One region of the Robertmurraya mesotrionivorans genome, then DNA from elsewhere that is predicted to be linked to it. Evidence: riboswitches for the same ligand, from Rfam matches in the RefSeq annotation. Region 1 holds a riboswitch; each other region holds the start of a gene.
What was found. A riboswitch is a leader RNA that binds a small molecule or an ion and turns the genes downstream of it on or off. The one in region 1 is predicted to bind S-adenosylmethionine.
Positions count from the first base shown of each region.

Region 2: linked by a shared signal. The riboswitch ahead of ACRX5O_RS21345 (sugar ABC transporter substrate-binding protein) and the one ahead of mmuP (S-methylmethionine permease) in region 1 are both predicted to bind S-adenosylmethionine.
Region 3: linked by a shared signal. The riboswitch ahead of ACRX5O_RS13380 (2,3-diketo-5-methylthiopentyl-1-phosphate enolase) and the one ahead of mmuP (S-methylmethionine permease) in region 1 are both predicted to bind S-adenosylmethionine.

Region 1 covers NZ_JBPCCH010000025.1:48,105-54,812, forward strand. The annotation lists gene ACRX5O_RS22420 (sugar kinase) at 56-1,009, shown strand; gene ACRX5O_RS22425 (IclR family transcriptional regulator) at 1,048-1,812, opposite strand; gene ACRX5O_RS22430 (bifunctional 4-hydroxy-2-oxoglutarate aldolase/2-dehydro-3-deoxy-phosphogluconate aldolase) at 1,971-2,642, shown strand; gene ACRX5O_RS22435 (manganese catalase family protein) at 2,690-3,583, opposite strand; gene ACRX5O_RS22440 (YuzF family protein) at 3,596-3,814, opposite strand; SAM riboswitch class I at 3,961-4,066, shown strand; gene mmuP (S-methylmethionine permease) at 4,191-5,597, shown strand; gene mmuM (homocysteine S-methyltransferase) at 5,575-6,513, shown strand.
Region 2 covers NZ_JBPCCH010000022.1:2,972-9,679, forward strand. The annotation lists gene ACRX5O_RS21325 (YdeI/OmpD-associated family protein) at 1-313, shown strand, start outside; gene ACRX5O_RS21330 (anthrone oxygenase family protein) at 353-805, shown strand; gene ACRX5O_RS21335 (DNA alkylation repair protein) at 1,007-1,714, shown strand; gene ACRX5O_RS21340 (cold-shock protein) at 1,968-2,168, shown strand; SAM riboswitch class I at 2,561-2,668, shown strand; gene ACRX5O_RS21345 (sugar ABC transporter substrate-binding protein) at 2,850-3,962, shown strand; gene ACRX5O_RS21350 (sugar ABC transporter ATP-binding protein) at 4,030-5,532, shown strand; gene ACRX5O_RS21355 (ABC transporter permease) at 5,534-6,535, shown strand.
Region 3 covers NZ_JBPCCH010000007.1:121,806-128,513, reverse strand. The annotation lists gene ACRX5O_RS13405 (YitT family protein) at 69-947, shown strand; gene ACRX5O_RS13400 (Spo0E family sporulation regulatory protein-aspartic acid phosphatase) at 1,000-1,239, opposite strand; gene ACRX5O_RS13395 (1,2-dihydroxy-3-keto-5-methylthiopentene dioxygenase) at 1,479-2,012, opposite strand; gene ACRX5O_RS13390 (methylthioribulose 1-phosphate dehydratase) at 2,032-2,646, opposite strand; gene ACRX5O_RS13385 (2-hydroxy-3-keto-5-methylthiopentenyl-1-phosphate phosphatase) at 2,651-3,304, opposite strand; gene ACRX5O_RS13380 (2,3-diketo-5-methylthiopentyl-1-phosphate enolase) at 3,301-4,533, opposite strand; SAM riboswitch class I at 4,622-4,729, opposite strand; gene ACRX5O_RS13375 (pyridoxal phosphate-dependent aminotransferase) at 4,813-5,988, opposite strand; gene ACRX5O_RS13370 (carbon-nitrogen family hydrolase) at 6,118-6,708, shown strand, end outside.

The DNA.
Region 1 (6,708 bases):
AAAGAGAGGCATATCACAGTATGTCTCTCTTTAAGTAAAGGGGAGAAGGGGAAGCATGAGTAAAATCATTACAATCGGTGAACCGATGGCTCTCTTCGTAGCAGAGCAAAGTGGTTCTTTAGAAGAAGTGAACCGATTTAGTCGGTTTGTTGCGGGGGCAGAGGTAAACTTTTCGATCGGAATGTCCCGCTTAGGTCATGAGGTTACCTACATTACGCAACTTGGGGAAGATCCTTTCGGTAAAAACATAGAGAAGTTCCTTCAACAAAATGGGATTGATACAACCCATGTTAATTATGAATCAAAATATGTAACAGGTATGCAATGGAAGCAAAAAGTTGAAGTGGGAGACCCAGAAGTGTTCTCTGCAAGGAAAAACTCTGCAGCTTCTCATATGAATATAGAGACAATTAAGAATGTAAGCTGGGACGGATATGATCATATTCATCTAACTGGTATACCACCAGCATTATCGAAAGAGTGCAGAGCAGCTGTCTATGAGTTATTGAGAGTGGCACGTGAGAAAGGAGTTCAAATTTCTTTTGACCCAAATTTACGTCCAGGACTATGGCCAGACCAAAAAGAAATGGTGAGGATTATTAATGATTTAGCTTGTCAGGCGGATATTGTTCTGCCAGGTATTGCAGAAGGAAAGCTATTGACAGGCTGTGAAGATGAGGCTGAGATTGCACAGTTTTATCATGCTGCTGGAGTGAGAACAGTAGTTATAAAATTAGGTGCAAAGGGAGCTTTCACAAGTTCGGAAGGGAAGCAGTTTTATACAGAGGGTTTCCCTGTAGAGAAAGTCGTTGATACGGTTGGTGCAGGTGACGGTTTTGCCGTCGGTGTAGTGAGTGCTTTGTTAGAAGAGCAAAAAATAGAGGATGCAGTGGTACGTGGAACAGCAATTGGAGCTTTAGCGGTTATGTCTCCAGGAGATAATGATGGGCTACCAGATCGAGCAGAACTAAGCTCATTTATGGAAACAAGGAGAATAAACATAAAGTAAAAAAATTTCCTTCCCAGTCAGGGAAGGAAATGGCTTTATCAAGAACCAATGTAACCTAGATTTCTAGAAATATCTAAGCTAGTCTGTCTCATCTTATCTATTAATGTATCGTTTATTTTATCCATTGTCACACGATTGCTAGGACCAGAGATACTAAAACTAGCAATAATCTTGCCTGTATGGTTGTATATCGGTGCGGCGATACATCGTATTCCTTCTTCATTTTCTATATTATCCAAGGCGTATTTTTGTTTCTTAATCTTATTTATTTCTTCTCGAAGTCCCTCAGGGGTTGTGATGGTTGATTCTGTCTTAGGGATAAAATTCACCTTTGACACTAATTCTTCAAAATGGCCTGACTCCATACCGGAATATAAAATTTTTCCGACGGCAGTACAGTACATCGGTGCACGGTTTCCGACACGTGAGAACATTCGAATGGTTTGATTACTTTCAATTTTATCAATATACACAATTTCACCACGGTCTTCAATGCATAAATGAACGGTTTCATTTACTTCGTGGGAAAGCCTTTCTAGGTAAGGCTTTGCCGTATTTACAATGTCATTATTATTTAAAATATTTCTCGAGAGAAAAAGTACTTGCAATCCTAATTTATACTTGTCGGATTCAGAATCTTTTACGACATAGTTCATATTGGATAATGTTGCTAAAAGCCTGTGGACGGTACTTTTTGATAGACTAACTTGTTCAGATAAACGGGCAATTTGTATTCCATCGGGATAATCTGAAAGCTTATTCAAAATAGTTAAGGCTCTTTCAAGTGATTGGACGTTGGACACAGTCGGTTACCTCTTTCAATGGATTTATATATGTAGAATGAATTGAACTTTTTATTTAAAAATTTAAAACGCCGTTCTACTATATGATACGGCAGCGTGAGAGTTTTGTAAATTTAATAAAAAATGTTTCATAAAATATATAAAAAGTGGGGATTCACATGAATAAAATCAATGTTCTATCAAAGGTTTCAGAGTGTGGAGTAGTGGCAGTAGTGAGAGCAGAGACGAAGGAAGAAGCAGTAACAATCTCTAAAGCATGTATTCGAGGTGGGATTAAGGGGATAGAAGTAACGTTTACTGTCAAAGAAGCAGATGAAGTAATTAAAGAGTTAACGTCTCTATATAATGAACGCAATGATGTCGTGATTGGAGCTGGCACTGTTCTTGACTCAACTACTGCTAGAATAGCCATCCTTGCAGGTGCGCAGTTCGTAGTCAGTCCTTCCTTTGATGAAGAAACCGCAAAATTATGTAACCTCTATCAAATCCCTTATATGCCAGGTTGTATGACAATCACTGAGATGAAGCGTGCTCTTGAATCTGGTGTTGATATTGTGAAATTATTCCCAGGAAACAACTTTGGCCCTGATTTTGTTAAGGGAGTAAAAGCACCACTTCCACAAGTGAATATCATGCCTACTGGTGGTGTTAGTCTTGAAAATGTGGACCAATGGATTAAAAACGGCTGTGTAGCAGTAGGGGTTGGAGGGAATCTATTAGCACCAGCTAAGACGGGAGATTATGACCTTATTACGGAGTATGCAAAGCAGTATGTTGAAAAAGTTAGAGCTGCACGTGGGGAAGATGTGTTAGAAGCAAAAACTATATAAATATAAAACTAGGGTATTCATGGCCGCATGAATACCCTTTAACTATTTTACATATTTTCCATTAAACGTTTGGCGATTCTTGCGTAATCATCCCGATCAATTCCTGGAGCAAATTCCTCCGGTAGTTCCTCTAAATTTGGAATAGGTGCACCCTTAGGAGCTCCAGTAATTACTTTGAGTTGGTTTCCATTTTCAGGGTTTGTTCCTTTCCAAATTTTTGAGATATCGGTATAATGACCCACATCATTCCAGGTATATAAAACATTAGCTAAGCCTTGATCCTCAAACTTTATTGCATGGTCGAACTTTCTGTTAGATAGATCAGGAATCGGAATCATTTTTTTGACATCCACGCCAGTAGCAATTTCTAATGCTTTAGCATAAGCGAGTACATGCGTCCCACCTCTGACAAGTAAGTAACCTATCATTTCACGAGCAGTTTCATGTTCTGTCATTTCATATACTCGCATCTTATGTGTGCGTGCTCCTACCTCTAAAAAGAAATTATGAAGTAAATCTAGCACTAAGTTTCCGCTGCTAAACACATTGTCTCCGGTCCAAGGGCGCCCCATAGAATCACCTGCTAATGCCGTTTGAGCAGTAGCAATAAAGTGATACGTACTGCGTGCATCCATTCCTTCACGTAAAGGGGTAACATCAGGGTCCCCAGGAAAGGTGTTTCCGCGTGATAACAAGTTGATTGTATTACTAACGAGCTCCACATGACCAAATTCTTCTGCTGTAATACTTGCTACGAGGTCATAAAAAGGTTTTAATTTATCCTTTTGACGAAAGTTAAAAGACTGATACATGTAATTGTTTAAAGTTGACATTTCTCCAAATTTTCCACCTAACAACTCCTGAACAGCAGCGGCCGCATTCGGATCACCATGCTCTGGAACAGGAAGGTCAATCAATAATTTATTTTCACGTTTAAACATCGGATGACCTCCTTATCCTCTAGGAATAACCCAGATAATTTGTTGAGTGCGAATAAAGAATGGAGAACCTCCTGATTCCACTACAATATGGTCAGGCATAACAGACTTAAGTAATCCTGTTACAGTCCCTCTGACCGTTTGGACGGCAACCATTCGCCCGGTAATCCCTTGGAATGCATGATACACATACGAGTCAATGTGACTGACAAAAGATGGTGTTTGTTGATTCATGAAGTGTTCGCTCCTTTGTTTTGTATATCAAACAGTTATATGTATGACGGGATTGTAATAGTTATACATAGTAATATGTAAACTATTAGTTTATTCAAAAGTTTCTTGACATTATTTTTGTAGATTGGTAAGGTTGATAAAAATATTTCTTATCCAGAGAGGTGGAGGGACTGGCCCTGTGAAGCCTCAGCAACAGATCAACTAGGATACTGTGCTAATTCCAGCGGGTGATTTTTCCTCGATAGATAGGAGCGGACGTTTTTATTTGTCAGTAGTGCACTCGTTTCCTGAGTGCGTTTTTTTGTTTCCCCCACTAAAGTATTCATTGATCGTTTGTAATGGTTGCTTCTGGATGTAGGTTAAGGAGGAGTTATTTGTGAAAGTGGAAGAACAAGGATTTCAAAGGAAAATGCAAGCAAGACATCTAGTCATGTTATCCTTAGGTGGGGTCATTGGGACCGGTTTGTTTCTAAGTTCAGGTTATACGATTCAACAGGCAGGACCGTTTGGAACGATTCTTTCGTACTTAATCGGTGCCTTGGTGGTCTATTTAGTTATGTTATGTTTGGGGGAGTTATCTGTACATATGCCAGAAACGGGAGCGTTCCATAGTTACGCAGCCAAATATATTGGACCCGCAACAGGCTTTACTGTTGCTTGGTTGTATTGGTTAACTTGGACAGTGGCATTAGGTTCAGAGTTCACAGCTGCTGGGTTATTGATGCAGCGTTGGTTCCCAAATGTGAATGTATGGATTTGGAGTGCTCTATTTGCTATTTTAATTTTTTTATTAAATGCAGTAACTGTTAAATTCTTTGCTGAATCAGAATTTTGGTTTGCATCCATAAAAGTTCTCGCAATTTTGTTCTTTATTATTTTAGGTGCAGCAGCTATGGTCGGTATTCTGCCAATAGAGGGTTCTGAGACAGCACCCGTGTTTTCAAATATCATTGGCCAAGGGTTATTTCCAAACGGTGTATTTGCCATTTTTATGACCATGTTGGCAGTGAATTTTGCATTTTCTGGGACAGAATTAATTGGGATTGCTGCTGGAGAAACTGAAAATCCAGAAAAGGCAATTCCGAAGGCTATTCGAACGACACTGTGGAGATTAATTATCTTCTTTGTCGGAACCATCATTGTGTTATCAGCTCTGCTCCCTTTTTCTGATGCTGGGGTATTGGAAAGCCCTTTTGTTGCTGTTCTAGATAGAATAGGGGTACCTTATGGTGCGGATATTATGAACTTCGTTATCTTAACGGCGATTTTATCGGCAGCGAACTCTGGATTATACGCTTCCTCAAGAATGCTTTGGTCACTTGCAGAAAAAGAAACAATCTCTCCATTCTTTGCAAAGTTAACAAATCGAGGTGTTCCACTTAATGCTATCATTTTCAGTATGCTAGGTGGCGGCTTAGCTCTGTTTTCTAGTATTATTGCACCTGATACTGTATATATCGTACTTGTGTCCATTTCAGGACTAGCAGTAGTTATTGTATGGATGAGTATTAGTGTTTCACAGTTATTATTCCGTAGACAATATGTAAAAGAAGGCCATTCCGTGCAAGACCTTGCTTACCGAACGCCATTGTATCCTATCGTTCCGATTGCAGCGTTCTTTCTTTGTCTGGCTTCCTGTATAGGTATTGCTTTTGATCCAACACAGAGAATTGCACTGTTTTGTGGAATTCCATTTATCTTGCTTTGCTATGCTAGTTATTATATAAAACAAGGGTTTAACAAGAAGGGAGACGTTTACGTTGAAAAAAAACAATCCAATTGATGCTATTTTACAAGAGCATTCACTTATTATTTTAGATGGAGCAATGGCTACCGAGCTTGAATCCTATGGATGTAATTTGGATGATCCTCTTTGGTCAGCTCGTGTGTTACTCGAGAATCCGCAGATGATCTATCAGGTACATTTAGACTATTTTCAGGCAGGCGCAGATTGTGCGATAACTGCAAGCTATCAAGCAACAGTTGAAGGATTTACAAAACGTGGATTACAAGAAGAAGAAGCCTTGGAATTGATAAAAAAGACAGTAGTGCTTGCGAAGAGTGCAAGAGATGACTTTTGGCAAGAAGAGCAACAACTTGTTAGATCCAAACCATTGGTAGCTGCATCTGTTGGACCATATGGTGCGTTCTTAGCAGATGGCTCAGAGTATGTTGGAAACTATGGGGTGAGCGATAATCTCCTTAAAGATTTCCACCGTCAGAGAATGGCGGTACTTATAGAAGCTGGAGCTGATATTTTGGCATTTGAAACCATTCCTTCCCTTCAGGAGGCGAAAGTATTAATTTCTTTATTGCAGGAGTTTCCTGGAACTTATGCATGGCTTTCCTTCTCCTTGAAGGACGAAAGGTCAATAAGTGACGGTACGTTGTTACAAGAATGTGCTGAACTGGCGAATGAATGTGAACAGATTGCTGCCGTTGGACTAAACTGTGCTCCATTAGATTATGTTACAGGGGCCATTAGCAATCTTAGAACCCACACAGAAAAACCTATCATTGTTTACCCAAACTCTGGGGAAACGTATGATCCCGAGACAAAAACTTGGCACGGTCAAGAATCATGCAATACACTAGAGTCGAAATCAAAAGAGTGGTACGAAGCTGGGGCTCGATTAATTGGAGGATGTTGCCGAACATCACCAAGGGACATTGAAGCTATTTCGGGGAAGTGGCGCTAATTTCCGAGGAAATATCAAAAACTTCGTGGGGATTTACCATAATTCGCTAAAAAGCATTTACAACCATATTTCAAAAAACGCAAAGGGTTTCGTTTTAAGGTGCATACGTATAAAATGACACATAAAATAGCGTGAGAATTTTGAAGTGCCCCCCGTCAAGTAGACAGCGGAAATAAAAAAACGACTCTAAGCGGC
Region 2 (6,708 bases), on a different contig from region 1:
TGAAGCCATTGAAGTTGAAAAAGCCGGTTTGGAAGTGACTTTAAAAAAGAATACAGAATTCATCATTCCAGAAGAACTTCAAAATAAATTCGATGAAACACCAGACTTGAAAACTGCTTTTGAAGCATTGACGCCGGGACGGCAAAGAGCATACATTCTTTATTTTTCTCAACCGAAACAATCCAAAACTCGAGTGTCAAGGGTTGAAAATTGTATGGAGAAAATTCTCAGTGGAAAGGGATTAAAGGATTGCACTTGTGGACTATCTCAAAAAATGCCCTCCTGTGACGGCTCGCACAAGAACATTCGATAAGCAGCATATCATTAATTAAATTTTTAGGAGATAATTAATTTGGATTTTTTAGGTTTTATTACATTGATAATAGCTGGATTCACTGCTTGTGCTGAGTTTACTTCATTTGCCTTAGTACATCCAGTTATCCGTCATTTACCGCAAAAGTACCATATACGTTTTGAACAAGATTCACTGAAAACATATGGAATTATTATGCCGATATTAATGCCTTTAAGTGTAATTCTAACCGTAATATACGCATTATTTACTAATGAAATTGGAGGTTTCGAACTTACTATCCGTATTGCTTCTGCCGTGATGTTTATTTTAGCAACCGTAATAACTATTAAATATAATGTTCCAATTAACAAAGAAATTAAACAATGGGATGCTGATCATCCTCCCCCTGATTGGATGGAGATAAGAAAACGTTGGATGTTCTTTCAATCTATTCGGTCTTGGTTGCTTCTTATTGGTTTCATGTTACTTTGTTTATCGGTTTCAAATTAGGAATTGTGAGAAGCTAATCTATTACCAGTAACTACTTTGTATTGGGAATGCTTTATGTTCTCTTTTTTGTATGGAGAAAATAAATGTATTATTCTGTTTTTGATTCAAGGAATGGTAAGATTGAGATGTATGGAAGACTCAATAAAGTATATTAGTTGGTTATTATTAAAAGGCTAATTTTTAGGAAGGAAGTACAAAGCTATGGATTTCGAAACAGTGATGCAGGAGCTTGAAGCCCTCGGTAAGGAACGAACTAAAAAAATGTACATATCTAATGGTGCGCACGAGCCACTTTTTGGCGTAGCTACAGGTGCTATGAAACCAATCGCAAAGAAAATAAAAATCAATCAAGATTTAGCTGATGAGCTTTATGCTACGGGTAACTACGATGCAATGTACTTTGCTGGCATTATTGCAGACCCAAAAGCCATGACTGAGTCGGATTTTGATCGTTGGATGGATGGAGCGTATTTTTATATGCTTTCCGATTATGTGGTAGCAGTAACTTTATCAGAGTCAGATATTGCACAAGAAGTAGCTGATAAATGGATCGCAAGTGGTGACGAGTTGAGAATGTCTGCCGGATGGAGTTGCTACTGCTGGATGTTAGGGAATCGCAAAGACAAAGAATTTTCCGAAAGCAAGATATCCAATATGCTTGATACTGTGAAAAGTTCGATTCATGATTCGCCAGAACGAACCAAATCCGCTATGAATAATTTCGTATACACCGTGGGAATTTCCTATTTGCCGCAACATGAAAAGGCAGTCGAGATCTCGAAGGAAATAGGAATTGTAGAAGTCAAACGGGACAGTAAAAAAAGTAGTTTACTAAACGCATACGAAAGTATTCAAAAAGAAATGGATAGAGGGAAGCTTGGTTTCAAACGCAAATATGTAAGATGTTAAAAATAGTCTCGAATCGGGGTGTGATTCCAGAAGGATTGACACTCTTTTTTGTTGATATACTTAAAGAGGTAGTTTTCAGAGAAATTATAAGTCAGTTGTCTTCTTGCAAATACTTATAAAAAATGTTAAACTTTAGTAGAATTATTTTTGTTCGGTGTAAAGGATAGTATAAGATTAACTTTTCGTCTTGATGATCACTGAGTCCAAGGATAGTAACACATTGTGTGCAAAGCACACAGCAGGAGGAAACAAAATGGAACAAGGTAAAGTAAAATGGTTTAACGCAGAAAAAGGTTTCGGATTTATCGAGCGTGAAGCCGGAGAAGACGTATTCGTTCATTTCTCAGCTATCCAAGGGGACGGTTTTAAATCTTTAGACGAAGGTCAAGCAGTTACTTTTGACGTTGAGCAAGGTCAACGTGGAGCTCAAGCAGCTAACGTACGTAAAGCTTAATAATAAAAACAAACTAAGCAGGCTCTTTTTAGAGTCTGTTTTTTCTTTTAAATAACAAGGATCCCCACTCACTGAATGAGCAGGGCACAATGTAAGAAAGTAAATCAAATGGTAAATAAAGTGTATCACATAATAACGAATTCACCTAATTTCGTTTGTGTTAATTATAGCTTTCAATTTAGCTATAGTTCACCAATTCGTCGTAGACGGTGAGAATCTTTATTAGAGTAAAGTGGGGACTTTTGATGAACTTAATACATGGGCAGAAGTTATTCTGGCTGTCTTTGGAAAAATATCTCTATTAAAAATATTTAGAAAATACTATTGACAATTTGTTAATAGAATATTAAATTAAGTTTTATACTTTATTAAAGTAAATGAATAAATACGTTCTCTTATCAAGAGTGGCAGAGGGACTGGCCCGATGACGCCCAGCAACCGTTCCGTTTGGAATTGGTGCTAAATCCTGCAAAACAAGAAATTGTTTTGAGAGATAAGAGAGGAGTAGTCCTTATTTTGTGATGAAACCTCTCTTTTCTGGAGAGGTTTTTTATATTTTAGGCGGTGTTAAACTGGGCTATTGATTTGCGCTTCAGTAAAATTTTAACAGCCTAATAAAAAAACTCTCCTAAGAGCAACGTTGGTAAGAAGGCATAGAAAACAAAAAGGGGAGAAAAAAACATGAAGAAGAACTTTTTAAGAAGTACATTTGTATCAGCAATCGCTGCAACACTTTTGCTTACAGGCTGTGCATCAGGGGGAGAAACAAAGGAAGCAACAGGATCAAACACACCGATTGAAGGTGTACCTGAACGCTTTGCAAATGGAGACCAGCCGAAAATCAAAGTTATTCGTAAAATTGGCGGGGACGATCACACAGCTCAATTCTTAGCTGGTGCGAAACAAGAAGGTGAAGCTTTCGGTTTCCAAGTGGATGTATTTACTGCAAATGGAGATACAGCGAAATTTCATGATGCGATTAACCAAGCGTTAAATCAAGATTATGATGGATTTATTATTTCTCACGGTGATGATGATGCTACCGTTAATGACATACAGAAAATTGTTGACGCAGGAAAGGGCGTAGTCGCATTTGACTCGAATGCAAATTTAACTAGTGTTGACGGTGTTACTCTTGTATCACAAGATGATGAAGCGTTAGCTACTCTATCATTGGACCAATTAGTAAAGGAAACAAAAGGGGAAGCCAATATTGCATACCTATGGGTAGACGGATTCCCGCCGATGGTTAGACGAAATAAAGTTTATGAAGATGTATTAGCAAAAAATCCTGGAATTAAAGAAGTGGAGCGCTTTGGGGTGGCAGCAGCTGATACGAGTGTTCAAACCCAAAATGCTGTTGCCGCGATGCTGAATAAATACCCTAAGGGTGAACTTGATGCGATTTTTGCAACATGGGATGCTTTTGCTATCGGTGCAGCTCGCGCGTTAAAAGAAGCTGGCAGAGAAGAAGTTAAAATCTATGGAATCGATGTTTCAAATGCTGATTTGCAGGAAATCCAAAGAGAAGGCAGTGCTTGGAGATATACGGCAGCTGTTGATCCTAAGTTGATTGGTGCAGTAAATATGAGAATACTTGCGAAGAAATTAGCAGGCGAGGAAACACCACAAACTTATGATTTGGAAGCTTCACTTATCTCTCAAGAAGATCTTCAGAAATCAAAAGATCCTGTTAATATGGTCAATCTAACTGAAATCATTGAAGGATGGGGCCAATCGACGGAATTTGAAGAAGACTGGATGACGACGTTGAAGGAACACTATCAGAAGTAAGGGACTTATTGATAGACACTCTCTTTTCACAAGATAAAGAGAGTGTTTCTTTGAAAGGACGGTTACAATGACCACTTTAGAGATGAAGAATGTCTCAATTGAATTTCCCGGTGTAAAAGCATTAAATGAGGTGGACTTTTCGGTTGAAAGCGGGAAAACTCATGCCTTAATCGGAGCCAACGGTGCTGGGAAATCAACGCTGATGAAGGTTCTTTCAGGGGCATACGACCACTATACTGGTGAAATCACAATGAATGGACAGCCTCTTTCCATTCGTTCCCCCAAGAGTGCCATGGATTCAGGAATTCAAATTGTATATCAGGAAGTGGATACAGCGCTGATCCCTTATTTAACGGTTGCTGAAAATATCATGTTAATGGACACGGTACATAACATGGGAAAGAAGCAATGGGTCAATTGGAAAAGCCTGCATGTGAAAGCGGCCACCATCCTATCGGAAATGAATTTGAATCTTCCTACTAAGAAACTAGTAAGTGAATTGACATTGGCAGAAAAACAAATGGTCCTAATCGCGAGAGCCGTGTCGAAAGAATGTAAATTTCTCATTTTGGATGAGCCGACAGCACCTCTTAGCCATACAGAAACAAATGAATTATTTCGTATAGTACAAGAATTAAAAAGACGTGGTGTTGGAATTATTTTCATATCACACCGACTTCCAGAGATTTTTGAGATTTGTGATGAAATAACGATTATGAGAAATGGGGAAGTAGTCGAGAGACAGAGAATTTCGGATACCACCCAAAACAAAGTAGTGGAGCATATGCTTGGCCAAAAACTCGGTGAACAGTTTCCTGATAAATTCATGACCATTGGAGACACATTCCTTGAGGTAAAAGGACTTACAGATAGAGATAAGATTAAAGATTTCAGCATGAAAGTCAGAGCAGGAGAGATTGTGGGAATCGCTGGGCTTGTAGGTGCCGGTAAGACCGAGTTCTGTAAAGTCCTATTCGGGGCTGAAGGCAAATTAATGGCAGGAGAAGTCAAGGTTAACGGAAAAAGGGTTAGCGTTAAAAATCCTTATGAAGCTGTTAAGAATGGATTTGCCTTGGTCCCTGAAGAGCGCCGAAAAGAAGGTATTCTTGTATATGAATCAGTTGAATCAAATTTAACCGTAGTGAATTTAGGACGTTTTTCAAAGGAATTAAACTTCTTGGATCGCAAAAAAGAAAAGTTAGTTGCAAAAGCAATGATCAATCGTCTTGGAATAAAGACACCTTCTGAAGAAACAAAAGTTCAAAATCTTTCTGGTGGTAATCAACAAAAGGTTGCAATTGGTAAGTGGCTCGTAGCCGATGCTGATGTCTATATTTTTGATGAGCCGACCAAAGGTGTAGACGTTGGCGCAAAAAAGGACATTTTTAATCTTATTTCCGAGCTGGCAAGCCGCGGAAAGGCTATTATTTATGCATCATCTGAGCTATCAGAGATCATGGGAATTACTAATCGGGTCTATGTTCTTTATGATGGAAGGTCAGTGAAGGAACTAGAAACAAACTCAACCAATGAAGAAGAACTATTATTCTATTCAACAGGGGGCAGGTAAGATGGAGGCAAACATAACAGCAAAGAAACAGACCCCAGCAAAAACGTCATTTGATCTTTTTCAATTTTTTTATAAATATGGAACGATTATTACGATCATTGCACTCATTATCATATTTTCATTGGCCAATCCAGCTTTTATCCAGGGAAATAACATTGTAAATATCCTGCGTTCCATTTCAATTGTAACCATCATTGCAATTGGAATTACAATCAGCTTAACCGTTGATGGCTTCGATCTTTCAGTTGGATCGGTGGCATCCTTATCGAATGCAATCGTTATTTCCATGTTCGTCTGGTTTTCGCAAAATACCTTTGTAGCTATTATCTCGGCAGTTGCTGCAGCGTTAATTGTAGGAATATTGAACTCCATTATGATTGTAAAAATGCGGATTCCTGATATGTTAATGACGCTAGCGACAATGTTCGTTATTCAAGGAACGGCATTGACCTATACAAAGGGAGCGACCGTTTCACAAAACATGGTGTTGCCTGATGGGACCATGGCAGAAGGTCTGATTAGTCCGCTTTTTTCGAAAATCGGTCAGGTACCGTGGATTATTTTGATCATGGTCGTTGTCGTTGTAGTGGTTCATATCTTTTTAACGTATACAAAACACGGAAGATACATGTATGTGATAGGTGGCAATAAGGAAGCAGCAAGACTATCTGGAATTCCTGTTAATAAATACAAAGTGGCAGCTTACCTGCTTTCGGCGCTTTTTGCAGCGATTGGTGGGATTGTCTTAGCTTCACGGGTTATGACATCTGAAATCAACTCAGGTGCACCTTACTTAATGGATTCTGTAGCAGCTGCCTTTATCGGATTTTCCGTTTTAGGTGCGGGTAAACCAAATGCATTCGGAACCTTTGTAGGTGCAGTGTTGATCGGGATTTTAGCAAACGGCCTCGTGATGATGTCCGTTCCATACTACGCAATGGACATCGTAAAGGGAACGGTCTTAGCATTTGCACTGGCAATCACATATTATAAACAAAAATAGTTAGTTGAAGAGGGCCTATTCGATGTTGATAGGTCTATTTTTATTCGTAAATATAGACACCTTCTTTCAACTAAGGAGCTAGATTTGTTGATGAGGATAATTTTCACAGTACGTAGAATATATATTATTCTTAAAAGTTACTATTAACTTCATAATGCGAGAAGGTATGAGAA
Region 3 (6,708 bases), on a different contig from region 1:
AAATAACAAGTATCAATACAAATGGAGGTGACTTAATGGAAAAACAACTTATTCATGAAGCCATTCAAATGAATTTAGAGAACCATATACAGCACCGAAAATTACCGAAAAAGAGTATTATTAAAAGAGCTATTTTTATTTTTATTGGCGCTATCCTAATGGCTGTAGGATTAGAGATTTTCCTTATACCCAATCAAATTATGGATGGTGGAATCGTCGGGATTTCAATTATTTTGTCTCATATTACTGCGATTAAAATCGGTCTAATCATCTTCATTTTAAATGTTCCATTCTTTTTCATCGGATATAAACAAATCGGAAAAACCTTCGCACTATCTACACTCTTCGCTATAACCATATTATCAATCACAACCGTATATCTACATCCTGTTCCTGCCTTTACTGATGACATCCTGTTAGCAACGGTTTTTGGAGGGATTGCCTTAGGTGCTGGTGTAGGAATCGTCATCCGCTATGGAGGATCACTGGACGGCACAGAAATCCTTGCCATATTAATCAATAAAAAGGTTCCTTTTTCTGTTGGAGAAGTGATCATGTTTTTTAATATTTTTATTTTTGGTACCGGGGGATTTGTGTTTGGATGGGACCGAGCGATGTATTCGATCCTAGCTTATTTTATTGCTTTTAAAACAATTGATATCGTTATTGAAGGGTTAGATCAATCAAAATCTGCATGGATCATTAGCGATAAGCATAAAGAAATTGGTGATGCGATTTTGGCTCGACTCGGCCGGGGTGTCACCTTCCTTACTGGAGAAGGAGCCTATACAGGAGACGATAAAAAGGTTATCTTCTGTGTCATTACACGACTGGAAGAAGCAAAGCTCAAGCTCATTGTAGAGGATCTAGATAGTAATGCCTTTCTGGCCGTTGCAGACATTGCCGAAGTTAGAGGGGGAAGATTTAAAAAACGAGCTATTCATTAGAATACCTACAAAAAAGGAAGGAGCGCTATCGTCTCCTTCCTTTTCAATCTATTTAAACGCATATGATGTTATTAGGCCATACAAACATAGCTTGTTTTCTGGTAATCTTTATTTCTTTTTTGCTTTTCTTCTTCTCTTGTGATAAGCATTGATATTCAAAAATTAGCTTATCTAGCTCCTGACTACACTCAATTGTCTCTTCCCCACCTAGACCATTTGCTTGTGCAGATTCAATCATTTTCTCTCTCATTTGTTGAATCGTGGCAAGCATTTCTCTGCTATTCTGCTGCACCCCGTTAACCTCCTAATACTCCTTAAATCCCCTAAATAAAAATCATCACTTGATGAATTATTGCAAGAATTTGAATAAAAGTAAATAGAATCGCAAAATAAGACATAGTTTTCTTAATATTTCTGTATACGACAAAAAACACCCTAAAATCCCTATTACTTTTCGACAATTATCGATTTTATCCACCAAAAGCAATAAAGACACTAGGTGTTTAGACTCTAGTGCCTTGAAAACTATTTTTAAGCTTCTACTTCATTTTTTTCGTAGATTGGAACCCATCCTTCAGTTGTTACAAAAATACGGATGGCAACAACTTTTCTATCCTCTTGAAGGGTAAAATAATGTCTAACATTCGGAGGAACTGAAATAAGATCACCAGGGTTTAGAAACACCTCGAAAAATTCTCCGTCTAATCCTTGGATAATAAACACTCCGTGTCCACTAACAATAAAGCGGACCTCATCGTCTGTATGGTGGTGTTCTTGTTGGAAGTTCGTTAATAGTTGCTCTAGGTTTGGAGTGTGTTCAGCAAGAGAAATAACATCCTGTGCTTTGTATCCACGCTTCTCTGAAATTTCGGTAATTTCAGTTGAGAATACAGATAAGATTTCTGCTTTCTCTTCATCTGTTAAAATATATTTCTCTTGAAGGTTGCTAGGAAGTTTTGTAATATCCCAGTGCTCATAGATTACCTCTTGAGATTGTAAAAACGCTGCCACTTCTTTTTGATCTTTAATTTCTTCTTTTGTACTTTGAAATACGATATGTGCCATTTTTTTACTCCTTTAAATTTTATTTTTTATATTCTAAAAGTCTTAGATGATAGCGAAATAAAAATTCGGATGCTTCGAGTAGTTTTTTTGCCTCGAATGCATTTTTTCCCCAAACGGTTATCCCATGATTTCTGATTAACACAACGCCTTTATCCTCTTTTACATGCTCACTAAACTCCTGTGCTAGTGTCGGAATATGTGCTGGATTACTGATAATGGGAACTCGAAGAACGGCATCCTCTTCCCATAAATCAAATGCTTTAATGAGTTCCTGGCCAGTAAAGGTGATTTCTCCTTGATCGCCATATAATTCAGATATGATATTATTATCAATCGTATGAACATGTAAACTACAACCAGCAGCTGTTTTTTTATAGATTTCCACATGTAATAAGGTTTCAGCAGATGGCTTCAAATGTGTCTCATTTACTGGGTTTCCATTTCCATCGACGAGCAGAAAATCCTCTGACGTTCGCTTCCGCTTATCCTTGCCACTTGCTGTTACTAAGAATTGTATAGGATTGTCGCTAACCTTTATAGCTAAATTCCCGCTCGTTCCCATAAACCAATCTCGAACAGCAAGCTCATCCTTCACATCAGCAAGCTGCTCCCAACGTTCTGTTAACAGACTCATCCAATCAACTCCTAACCTTCGACATATGCTTGATCACATCATAGAAATCAACAAACTCTCTATGATTCAAGCCATACTCTTTCGATTTTTCTAATAGTAGTTCTCTTGCAATGACTAGATCAGCCTGTTTAGCTGCTTGCAAATCGGTTACTGAATCACCAATAACGACTTTGTAGAAATCTTCTTTAAGCCCACGAATAATACTAGGTTTACAGCAGCCGCAATCATTTTGGCAATGTTCATCACATGCATTTGGCCAAAGAATATTGATATATTCGCCACTAAAATCAGCAGCATTACAATACACTCCTGAAAAAGGGCCATAAGCTTGTAAAATGGGATATACAAAGAAATCAATACCACCACTAACAATATACAAAGGAATATCCTGTTCTTTCAAAAACTTCACAAAATCAGGAAATCCTTTGCGAATTCTAACATTTTCTAATGAATACGTAATGATCTCTTCTTTTTTTGAGGAAGGCAGTAACGAGAAAAGCTTTCCCACTCCTTCTCTGATCGAAATCCTCTCAGATAATATGTCGTCCTTCAGCGCTTCCCATTCGGGAGGAGCAAATTTTTTCATAATGGCAATAATATTATCCTTCTCGGTAATCGTGCCATCGAAATCACAAAATACGGCTATTTTCTTGGTCATGATTGTTTCGCCACCTCAGTGACTCCCCACAGTTCGATTGCAGTTGCCAGTTCAGGATATTGCTGCGAGTTTTCTCTCAATGGCAATCCTTTTTGACTTAACTCAATAGCTTGGCGGAAAGCAAGACCTCCACCTTTCGCACCAGCCGGATGCCCATGAACGCCACCACCAGCATTAATGACACTATCTAAGCCAAAATCTTGTAGTAAAAGTGGAACAAGTCCAGGATGAATACCAGCTGAAGGCACTGGAAAGCCCTTATTCATAGCTTCTGATTGATCTGTTAACGCTTCAGCAATCGATAATGCTGCTTTCTTTTCCAAAGCCACCGAACCGTATGGAGATGGGAATAGAGACAAGTCGGCTCCAGCGTAACGCAACAATTTTCCAAGTAGTAGGGAATGAGAAATTCCGTATACATCAGACGAAGTGAGTGCTCCACTCACAGCTGGATGTGCCATAATCGGAAGACCAACACCCTCTTCTTCGCGTAATTCTTGAAGAACATCAAGACCATACGCAAACACATTAAATAATAGTAAGTCCGCACCAAGTTCTTTTGCTCTTTTAGCTTTGTCAATTAATTGAGACGTACGTCCTGTCAAGTTCACAGCATACAAGGTACGATGTCCCGTTTCTTCATAAACCTGTTGCAGAACTTCTCTTCCACCAGTAATTCTCTGTTCAAAAGGAGTTAATGGGTTTTCAAAAAGAATTTCGTCATCTTTTACAAAATCGACTCCACCCAATGCCTGTTCGCGCAATTGGCTGAAGAGGAATGGAAGATCTCTACCAAGAATTCCTTTAAAAATACTCATCAATAACGGACGATCATATACCCCAAGCTTCTCTCTTAGACCATTAATACCAAACTTAGGACCTGGAAAAGCCGATTTTAACTCTTGTGAAAAATCAAGATCTAATAGCTTAATCTTCCCGTCAAGAGACAGCTTTCCAAACACCGTTGTTAAAATAGCTGGAAGATCTAGCGAAAAGTTATTTGAAGGATAAGCGATTTTTAACACCGCTACCGTTTCATTCGTATGTTCATCTATGTGTAATTTTTCTGCGGAAATAACTCTACCTTTATATTTTTTCAATTGCTCTTGCTCAAGCTTTTGTAATTGAGTCCATGAACCAACCGTTAAACCAAGCGCAATTTCCTCTGCTTTTTTCTCAGGATTGTGTTTGGCGTCATGTACCAAGTACGTTGCGATGATCTCACTCATTTGCTTTCGTCCTTTCTCTCCTATACGCATATACATAAAAAAACCTCTTCTTATCATCAGGAAGAGGTTAGTATCGTAAACTAACATCTCCTTATCTATCAGCCTTTGCTGCAAGAATTAGCACCGTGCTTACAAAACATGTAAGTCGGTTGCCGGGCTTCGTCGGGCTCGTCCCTCCACCTGCTCTTGATAAGAAAACGAATGTTTTCATTATGGAATTATTGTTTATACTTTCAATTGATTTTGATTATTCCAGAATTTAATTCGACTGTCAATACATTAACTAAAAATTTGGAGCTTTGAAATTCTTTCAACCGCTTCTCGCAAACGTGCTTCCGAGGTTAGTAACCCAACTCGGACATAGCCTTCTCCCCATGTACCAAAACCAACTCCAGGGGCAACAGCAATATGTGCTTTTTCTAGTAATAGATCTGAAAATTGTTCAGATGTATAACCAGTAGGAACCTTTAGCCATGCAAAGAATGACCCCTCCGGAGCTACGACATTCCAACCTAATTCTTGAAGTCCTCCGATAAAGACGTCTCTTCTAGATTCGTACAATGCATTTAACTCACGAACACAACTTTGAGACTCAGTTAATGCGGCAACTGCCGCTTCTTGGACAGCTCCAAAAAGACTTACATATAAATGGTCTTGCAACAAATTAAGGGCTGCAATGACACTTTCATTTCCAACCGCAAAGCCTACTCTCCAACCAGCCATATTATACGTCTTAGATAACGTATAAATTTCAATCCCTACGTCTTTTGCACCTTCTGTTTGTAGAAAACTAATCGGTTTATGACCATTAAAGCCTATCGCTCCATAGGCAAAATCATGAACAACACAAATCTCGTGCTCTTTAGCTAGTGCAACCGTATCCTCAAAAAAATTAGCATTGGCTATTGCGCCTGTCGGGTTATTCGGATAATTTAAGAACATAAGCTTAGCCTTTTCAAGCTCGCTATCTGTTAGAGCTGAATAATCGGGAAGAAATTGATTCTCCTCCTTCAATGGCATCGTAATCATTTCTGCTTGTGCAAGAGCAACTCCCGACCAATAGTCAGGATAACCCGGATCGGGGACGAGAACATGTTCACCTGGGTTTAATAGGCATTGTGGGATTTCAACAAGCCCAGCTTTGCCTCCGAAAAGGATGGCAACTTCTTTCTCTGGATTGATATCTACGTTATATTCTCTTTTATAAAATGTCGCAGCAGCCTCTTTTAATGATGCGAAGCCTTGGAAGGGAGAGTATTTGTGATTATTCGGATTCTCTGCTGCCACTTGCAGTGCTTTTACGATATGTGAAGCTGTCGGTTGATCAGGGTTTCCCTGTCCAAGGTTTATCACATCATGACCATCACTGATCTGCTTATTTACTTTTGCAACAAGTGAAGCGAAGAATTGTTTAGGTAAGCTTTTTAATAATTTTGATTGAGGATATATCATCATTTTTCCACCTACTTTATATATTCGGGTAATTGGCAATTTTTATATTGAAAAACTAGTCACAAATGTATATCGTAAATGACAACTTGTAAAGTATTTTTACTAATATTTTTTTAGAAAAGGTGGTTTCTTATGAGAGTTTCCTGTATTCAGATGGACATAAGCTTTGGAAATGTAGAAGAAAACTTTCAAAAAGCGGAAAGATTAATAGAGTCAGCAATGGCTGAAAAACCTGACTTAGTCATTCTTCCAGAGTTATGGACAACAGGTTATGATTTAACCCGCCTCGATGTTCTTGCAGACGTGGAAGCAAAAAAGAGCATTGAATTTTTGCAGAAATTAGCTAAACAACATCGTGTGCATATAGTTGGTGGATCTGTTGCTTCTCAAGAAAACAACGGTGTGTATAACACACTGCTTGTCATAAATAATGAAGGAGAACTTGTTTCCACATACAGCAAAGCGCATCTTTTTAAGCTGATGAACGAGCACGAACATCTTCAATCAGGAAGTACAAAAGGGATTTTTGCGCTCGGCAATCATTTGTTTGCAGGATTGATTTGCTATGATATTCGCTTTCCTGAATGGATTCGTGCTCATACGACAGAAGGAGCGGAGACCATCGTGGTTGTTGCTGAATGGCCTCTCCCTCGTTTGAATCATTGGAGATCTTTATTAATTGCTAGAGCTATTGAAAATCAATGCTTTGTCATAGCATGCAAT